2 regions of the Brevibacillus sp. MCWH genome follow, and region 1 is predicted to be linked to the other one. Evidence: riboswitches for the same ligand, from Rfam matches in the RefSeq annotation. Region 1 holds a riboswitch; the other holds the start of a gene.
The links. A riboswitch is a leader RNA that binds a small molecule or an ion and turns the genes downstream of it on or off. The one in region 1 is predicted to bind S-adenosylmethionine.
Positions count from the first base shown of each region.

Region 1 (4,209 bases):
CGTTCCCGAAATATGGACAACTCTACCTGGATCCGGCTCGCTTCCTCGTACGCGATGCGGATGTCTTCTTCCGTATAGGTGTGGAAGTTGCGGCTCACCAGCACCAGCCGGTTGCGCGACTTGCGGTAGGCGAGCTCCAGCGCATCCACCTTCTGAATCACTTTGGAAATTTCTTGTCGCAATTCATGCAATTCCAGCTTTAACGTGTTACCCTGCTGGCGTGCATGTTCGGAAATCTCAAAGATTTGCGCCTTGCTTGCCTCCACCGTCTCAATCGTTCGTTTAATTACTCCATCCAACATGCTGATGCTGATTGCCTGGTTCATTCCTGCTCTCCTTCAAATCCGTTTTTCGCTTTCGTAAACAGCTGGTGGAGTTGGGCAGTATCCATCTCGCGCGAGCCGACGTCAAAACGCGGGATCTTAAGCGGATTGACGCCGGGTGTCACCACTCCCGGATTGGAGTTGAACACGTAACGGTAGCCTGCTTGTTGGGCGGTCTGCAGAACGATGTCATTAAAAAAGCCGAACGGCAAGGATATGGTTTCCACCGGTCGGCCCACCAGATCGCTCAGGCCGACACGGGACATGGTAAAGTCAACGTACAATCGGTTCCGGTATTCCTGCTCGTTTTCCAAGCGCTGCAGATCCTCCATGTAAACGGGAGCAGTCTCGGGCCCCCATTCTCCCCATTCGTTGCTGGCGGCTTGTTCATGCAGACTGTATGTGTGTGAGCCGATATCCACCAGCCCGGAAACGAGCATTTCGTTTATCTGTTGGCGAGTCAACGGTGTCGTCATATTTTCTCGCTTGCGCTCCGCGGTGTCCCGCAGCCGACCTGCAATAGCAAAATTGACGGATGGAAACTGGTACTGCCGCAGCACGGGAAACGCATGCGTGTAGTAACTCTCGTATCCATCGTCAAACGTAATCAGCACGGCGTTGTCGGTAGACAGCACGCCAGTGTCGACAAAACGCAAAAACTCCGACAACGAAATCGGATGCAGGTCATTCTCGCGCAAAAACGCCATATGCCGGGCAAATTGGTCCGGGTCAATCACATAGCGTTGGTTCGATTGATTCGACACATGGTGGTAAGTCAGCACCACCACCCGATTTCGATACCACTGCCTGGGTACGACGGCATCCTCTTTTTCTACCGTTCGTTCCCGCGCTGCAGCAGTATCATCCCCGCTTGTGCTTATAGACGTAGGAACCGGGGGAAAATGTTGCACTTTCGGCATGTAGGTATTTGGAAGATGCACACCCCCGAGCAGTCCGGCAGTCACGACCAGACCGAACGACACCAGAATGAAAAGGAAGAAGGGCCACCTTTTCGGCAACAAAATCCCTCCTTAAGCCTACATAGTGATTCGACACCAGAGAACGGATTCCTTTATGACCAGATTACCATTCCTATCCAAGAAAAAAAGCCTAGTGCGTGCACTAGGCTCTCCCTACTCGGTTGTTATTTCAACAGACCGGCAGCGTCCTGTTTCAGCGCTTCTGCCTTGTCTGTCTTCTCCCACGGCACATTCAGGTCATTACGCCCAAAGTGACCGTATGCCGCAGTCTGTTTGTAGATCGGACGACGCAGGTCAAGCTGTTTGATGATACCTGCCGGGCGCAGGTCAAAGTGCTTGCGGATGAGCTTCACCAGCTCCTCCTCGGCGATCTTGCCGGTGCCAAACGTATCCACGCTGATGGACACAGGCTGTGCCACACCAATGGCGTACGCTACCTGCACTTCGCACTTGTCCGCCAGGCCTGCTGCGACGATGTTCTTCGCTACGTAACGAGCAGCGTATGCACCGGAACGGTCCACCTTGGTCGGGTCTTTGCCGGAAAACGCGCCGCCGCCGTGACGAGCGTAGCCGCCGTAAGTATCCACGATGATTTTGCGTCCGGTCAAGCCGGCGTCGCCCTGCGGACCGCCGATCACGAAACGGCCGGTCGGGTTGATGAAATACTTGGTCTCGTCATCCAGCAGTTCTGCAGGAACGATTGGCTTAATGACGTGTTCCATCAGGTCTTTTTTGATTTGTTCCAACGTCACTTCCGGAGCGTGTTGGGTGGAAATGACAATGGTGTCGATGCGAACCGGCTTGTCGCCGTCGTATTCCACAGTCACCTGGGTTTTGCCGTCCGGACGCAGATAGCTGAGCGTGCCGTTTTTGCGCACCTCGGTCAGACGACGGGCCAGCTTGTGCGCCATGCTGATCGGCAGCGGCATCAGTTCAGGCGTTTCGTTGCAGGCAAACCCAAACATCAACCCTTGGTCGCCAGCGCCAATCGCTTCGATTTCCTCGTCGGTCATTTTGCCTTCGCGCGCTTCCAGAGCCTGGTCCACACCCAGGGCGATGTCGGCAGACTGCTCGCCGATTGCGGTGATGACGCCGCAGGTGTCCGCGTCAAAGCCAAATTTGGCGCGATCATAACCGATTTCGCGGATCGTGTCGCGCACCAGCTTTTGAATGTCCACATAGGTGTTGGTGGTAATTTCACCCGCCACGAGCACGAGACCGGTGGTTACGGACGTTTCGCAAGCAACGCGAGCGTTCGGATCCTTTGCCAGGATCGCATCCAGAATGGCGTCGGAAATTTGGTCACAAATCTTATCCGGATGACCTTCGGTGACAGATTCAGAAGTGAACAGGCGACGACCTTTTTGCAATGCCATGTGTACGACCTCCTTTAGACTCATACAAATAGTGTGGTGGCCGAAACAGGTTCTTATCAGTCGAAGGCACATGCAAAAAAAAACCTTTTCCGTTTGAGGAAAAGGTGCTTGTTTTGATGCGTTCCTTACCTCTTATCGGCCAGAACAGATTTCCGTTCTGCTGGTTAGCACCGCTCAAGTCGGTTGCCGGGCTTCATAGGGCCAGTCCCTCCGCCTACTCTGGATAAGAGTATCCATTCGCATAATAGAATACTGGTTTTTCTCTTCGGTGTCAATATGCACTTAGCGGATTTCGTATTTGCCGCGCACCATGATGTAGGCCACGCCGCTGTAGTTCGGGTCCAGCCGCAATCCGCGGTTGTCGGAGCGGGCGATCAGGAGCAGGTGGTTGTGGGAAACCGGTGCACCGGCACGGAGATCCGCCCCCTGCGTAATGTCGGTCAGACCGTCTCCATTGTTGCCGGCGACAGCTTGCACCTGTCCGGTGCGGACGATGAATTCCGTCCCTTCAAAGCCGTACAGCGTCTGGCCCGGATTCAGCTCCACCACGGTCAATCCGCTGTTCCCGCCGCCTGCGCTGCCCAGCGCTCGCTGAATCTGCTGATCGACGTAGCTTTTCGTCACAACCGGGTCGTCTGCAGAACCCGGCACGCCGGCGCTTCCGCCGTCAGCCATCGCTTGGGAAGTAAAAATGGCCGTGCCGACAACTGCAGCTGCAATCAATCCTTTTGTCGCTTTGTTCATCTCGATGTCCTCTCCTTTAATTGTTGATCACAATTTGTAGACTCTGGCCAACAGAACGACTACTTCGGCTCGGGTCGCGCGTCCCTGCGGCTTGAAGAGATTCCCGTAGCCCTTCAGCCAACCTCTGGAGGTGAGCGCCTCGATCGCCGGAGACGCCCAGTGGCTGATCGGTACGTCACGGTATGACGACCTTGAGTGCTTGGTCAAAAGCAAGTTCTGGGCGCGGGCGGTCATCTGGGCCATCTCCGCCCGGGAGATGGGCTGGTTCGGCTTGATCGTCCGGTTGGGGTACCCCTGCATAATCCCCAGTTTATACGCCATTAGAAGCGGCTGGTAGGCCCAATGGGAGCTGGACAGGTCGCCAAACGGATTGCGGCCCGTATACGCCCCCACCGGCAGCCCTTTGGCCCGCATGGCTTGGATCAGCATGGTGGCAAATTGTGCCCGCGTCACCTGCTGATTCGGCTGAAACGTGGCATTGTCAAAACCCTTGACGACCCCTTTTCGAGTCAGCCGGGCGATTTCGGCGCGAGCCCAGTGACCGGCAATGTCCCGATAGCCGTCCACCAGCTTCTCCTTGTGCAGTGTGAGGCGGTAGGCATCGTATTTGAACGGGACCGTACTGCTCAATCGGATGTAGTACTTCCCAGGCTTGAGCTTTAATCCGATGACTTCCTTGCCTTGATCGGACAACTGGGCCACCTGATCGGTAGCAGCCAGCGCATAGTTAAAGGTATGGGACCCGTAGATCTCGATGCGCATCCCCTTGGACACGGGGACAAACGG
Region 1 covers NZ_SDLF01000001.1:320,472-324,680, reverse strand. Annotated here, with positions in the region: gene ETC00_RS01430 (sensor histidine kinase) at 1-326, opposite strand, end outside; gene ETC00_RS01425 (polysaccharide deacetylase family protein) at 323-1,342, opposite strand; gene metK (methionine adenosyltransferase) at 1,468-2,673, opposite strand; SAM riboswitch class I at 2,809-2,909, opposite strand; gene ETC00_RS01415 (hypothetical protein) at 2,962-3,423, opposite strand; gene ETC00_RS01410 (S8 family peptidase) at 3,451-4,209, opposite strand, start outside.

Region 2 (4,209 bases), on a different contig from region 1:
GAAAAAGGACCTCCGGACGAGACGCCCTTCCCTGGGCCGTCCGGGGCTGTTTGCGTCAGCGTTTGCAGTTGCGGATTTCGTCCGGTTTGTAGATGCCGTTTTCGGTGACAATGGCCGTGATGTAGCGGGCCGGAGTGACGTCAAACGCAGGATTGTACACCTTGATGCCGTCCGGCGCCACCTGTTTGCCCAGTCCATGTGTAATCTCCTCCGCCGGCCGCTCCTCGATCGGAATGTCTGCGCCCGTCGGCGTGTCGAGATCGATAGAAGACAGCGGGGCCGCCACGTAAAACGGTATGCCGTGCGCGTGTGCCAGAACGGCAACACCGTAGGTCCCGATCTTGTTGGCGACGTCACCGTTGGCAGCCACGCGGTCCGTGCCGACGATGACTGCCTGCACCTTGCCCTGGGCCATCACCATCGCCGCCATGTTGTCACAAATCAGCGTGACGTCGATGCCCGCCTGCTGCAGCTCGTAGGCGGTGAGGCGCGCCCCCTGCAGCACAGGCCGAGTCTCGTCAGCGTACACTTTCAGGTTCCAGCCGCGCTCCTTGGCGAGGTAGAGCGGGGCCGTCGCCGTGCCGTAGGCTGCTGTCGCGAGCGCCCCCGGATTGCAGTGCGTCAGGATGCCCATGCCGTCTTTCAGCAGGGTGAGCAGATGCTCTCCGATCCGGCGGCACACTTCCGCGTCTTCCCGCTGGATGGACAGGGCTTCATTCAGGACTGCTGCCTTCAGCTCTGCCACCGGTTTGCCGGACTCGCGCTGCACGCGTGCTTTGATCCTGTCCAGGGCCCAGAACAGGTTGACTGCCGTCGGGCGAGAGGTGCCGAGGTAGTCAGCCTGTTCGCTCAGGTGTTGCCAAAACGTATCGAAATCGTTGGCGTCGCTGTTGCGGATGCCGAGGTACAAACCGTAGGCGGCCGCCATGCCGATGGCCGGTGCCCCGCGTACCTGCAGATGGCGGATGGCCGCCCACACTTCTTGTGCAGTCGTCAGTGTCAGGTATGTCGTTTCAACGGGCAGCCGGGTCTGGTCCAGCAGGACGAGCGCGTCATCCTGCCACTTGACCGGCGCAAATGGCGTGCTGGTCGTTGTCATACTACAGCCTCCTGGTAGTATCGTGCGGTAACCGTCCGAACGATATCTGTGATGTCTGTCGATACTTCCACCTTGTTCCGCTCCAGAATCAGCGCCTGGCCAATCGCCAGCGCCAGCCGTTCTGCTTCCGCGCGGGTCTGGTCATCGGCGATGCTGTTCAGGTCGGCGACGCCCGCCAGTCCGATGACGCGGCGCAGGATTTTACAGCCGGCAAAGCCTGCTGCGTCGCGGATCAGCCGCTGCACGTAGCCCTGCCAGAAGCCTTCGGTGTGGGCGCTCCGCTCTTTCGCCTGTTTGTGCCAGAGCTGGACGAACTGGGAGACAAACTCGTTCCAAACGTCTTCCACCGTTGCCAACAGATATTCTCGATAATCCCCCCGCTTTCCTGCGTCCGGCTGCAGACCGTGCTGGCCCGCGTAGTTCAGCAGCAGGTTGGCGATCACCGCGCCAATGTCGAAGCCGATCGGGCCGTAGTAGGCAAATTCAGGGTCGATTACCTTGACCGACGTCGGCGATACAAAGATGCTGCCGGTATGCAGGTCGCCGTGTATCAGCGCCTCCGCCCGGGTGAGAAAATCGTACTTGAGCTGCGCAATTTCCAGCTTCAGCTGCTTGTTGTTCCAGATCGCCTCCACCTCCCGCTTGATCAGCGGGTTGAAATTGTTGGTCGGCGCGTCTTCGTAAGGATCGGTAAAGACGAGGTCTTCCGTGATTTTGCACAATTCCGGATTTATGAATCTTCCGACAAGCGCTTTTTTGTCGTAGGGATGCGCCCCCAAGTCGGACGTGTAAAACAGCGTATGGGCGAGAAAGCGGCCGATCTGTTTGGCGAACAGCGGGTAGCGGTTGCCCTCGATCAAGCCTTTTCGCATAATCACGTGGTCGCTGACGTCTTCCATCACGGTCAGGGCCAGCTCCTCGTCGTAGTGATACACCTTCGGCACGAGATCCGGCACGTATTTGTGCTGGATGCGCAACGCCTCGCTTTCGATTCGGGCGCGGTCCAGCGTGAGCGGCCAGGATTCACCCACTACGCGGGCGTAGGGCAGTGCCTGCTTGACGACGACGCTTTTGCCCGTCGCTTCCTCCCTGATGTGGAATACCAGGTTGAGATTGCCGTCACCAATCTCCCGGCTGGTCAGTTCCGCTTCCGGCGCAAACAGGTCCGGCAGTTGTTTTACGTACTGCACTGCTTCTTGTTCGCTCAATGCGCGATACGCCATGGTCCAATCCCCTCTCCTTTGACAGATTCTCTTGTCTTCACATTCACTTGTCTTTGCACTTTCGCTTTGTCTATGTTGGCGGCCGCCGGGCGGCGTGTGTGCTGCTGCCGCCTCCAGCCGGAGCATTCCGCACATACAAAAAACCTCTTTTCCCGAAGAAAAGAGGTCTGTTCATACGCGTCTGCGTGTCGTCTCCCCCTTATCTTCCAGAATACTTTTGTTTCTGCAGGAATTAGCACCGTGCATGCGCTGCACGTCTGTCGCCAGAATCGCTCGAACAGCGTCATGTCGGTTGCCGGGTTTCATCGGGCCAGTCCCTCCACCTTCTCTGGATAAGGTATCCAACGTATGCGGTTTTGACGTTTGTTTGAATCATACAACCCCGTCTTCTCGCTGTCAACACCCTTTTTTGGGCGAATTGTCCAGTCTTCACGGACTGGTTCGCTGGCCCGAAGCACTCGGCCGGTCCCAGTTCCACCAGTCGATCCGGCCCACGAAGGCAGCCGTGATCGACGGCTCCTGCCGCAGCTTTAGCAGTTCCTTGACAGGGCCCGTCACGACCGCCCCGTAGAGGCGCACACCGTTCTGCTGCAGGTAGCGGCAGCGTTCCTCGATGCGCAGCCGGTTTCGGGCGGTCACAAGCCGCTCGCCAATGGCGTTCGTCAGCCGTTCCTGTCCCGCGAGATACTCCATTTCCGCCAGGTACGCCCGGGCGCGCCGCTCACCTTCGCCATGTGCCTGAATCGGTGCTTCGCCGTAATCGAGTTCTCTTTCCGCGTATCCCCACACGTCACCGGCCGACAGCAGCAGACTGCCTTCCGCCGCGTCCGGATGGTTTCGCTCCTGCCCCGTGTCCACGGCGAACCAGGTGGTATCCAAATCGTAGCCGGAAAAAAGGGCGTAGTACTCATCATGGGTCAGCAGCCGGTCAAACGAGACGGCGAGCTGCGCCACCGTTCCCTCCGGCAGCTTTTCCAGCGTGTTCCAGGCAGGATTTCTGCGGATGGCGCTTTCTTCCCGATCGTCCGCTGACAACGGAAAGAGAAAAAAGAGCCGCTCTTTCCGCAAACCGTCGGTCCATGCCGGCTTCGCGGAAATGATCGAGAAGACGTTGCTGATCGAAAAGGTTCCGGCGTTCTGATCGTCTCTCCCCACCTGTTCACGCAGTTCCATGGTTATCTCCCCGTACAAAAATCCGATTTGCGAACCGCTGCTGCCCACCGTGAGCCCCGGCTGGGTAAAGTGCACCATGTCCCGGGCCACCCGGTAGGCGTCCTCGTACAAATACCAGCCGATCCACCCGTTGGTGAACATCAGGACGGCCCCGACGAGAAGCGAGATGGCCACCGTGTAAGCCGCGTTGCCGAGCCTGTGGCGCCATTTGCTGCGGCGGAGGATGGCGCGCTGCGTCTCTTCGGACAGCACGTCCGTTTCTCTCTCCTCCTCTCCGCCGCTGCCCAGCAAAAGCTCCTCCAAGCGTTCCGCATACAGTTCGTCCGCTGCAATCCTCGCACGGAAAGAGGCAGCTTCTTCCTTCGTCATTTCACCGCGCAGATATGCCAGCAGTTCCCGTTCCCGATCCTCATTTGCCTTGTCCGTCGTCAAGTTCATCCCTCCACATTCTGCGTAATTTTTGCCGCCCGCGAAACAATGAGCGCTTTACGTCCCCCGTGTCGATGCCCAGCACCTCGGCGATTTCCGCGTAGCTGAGCTGTTCGTACTGCAGCAGGATCACCTGTTTTTGCTTCTCCGGCAGCCGGTCCAGGCACGTCCGCAGCGATGACCACGCCTCTTGGCTCAGCAGCGTCCGCACCGGGTCCGCCGCCGCCCCGTCCGGCTGTTCCGGAATCTTCTCCACCAATCGCCACGGACGCTTCTTCCGCCTCC
Region 2 covers NZ_SDLF01000017.1:64,114-68,322, reverse strand. Annotated here, with positions in the region: gene mtnA (S-methyl-5-thioribose-1-phosphate isomerase) at 56-1,099, opposite strand; gene mtnK (S-methyl-5-thioribose kinase) at 1,096-2,322, opposite strand; SAM riboswitch class I at 2,519-2,661, opposite strand; gene ETC00_RS14730 (anti-sigma factor) at 2,752-3,933, opposite strand; gene ETC00_RS14725 (RNA polymerase sigma factor) at 3,905-4,209, opposite strand, start outside.
Region 2: it holds a riboswitch for S-adenosylmethionine, as region 1 does, so the genes downstream of both, mtnK (S-methyl-5-thioribose kinase) here and metK (methionine adenosyltransferase) in region 1, are expected to answer to the same signal.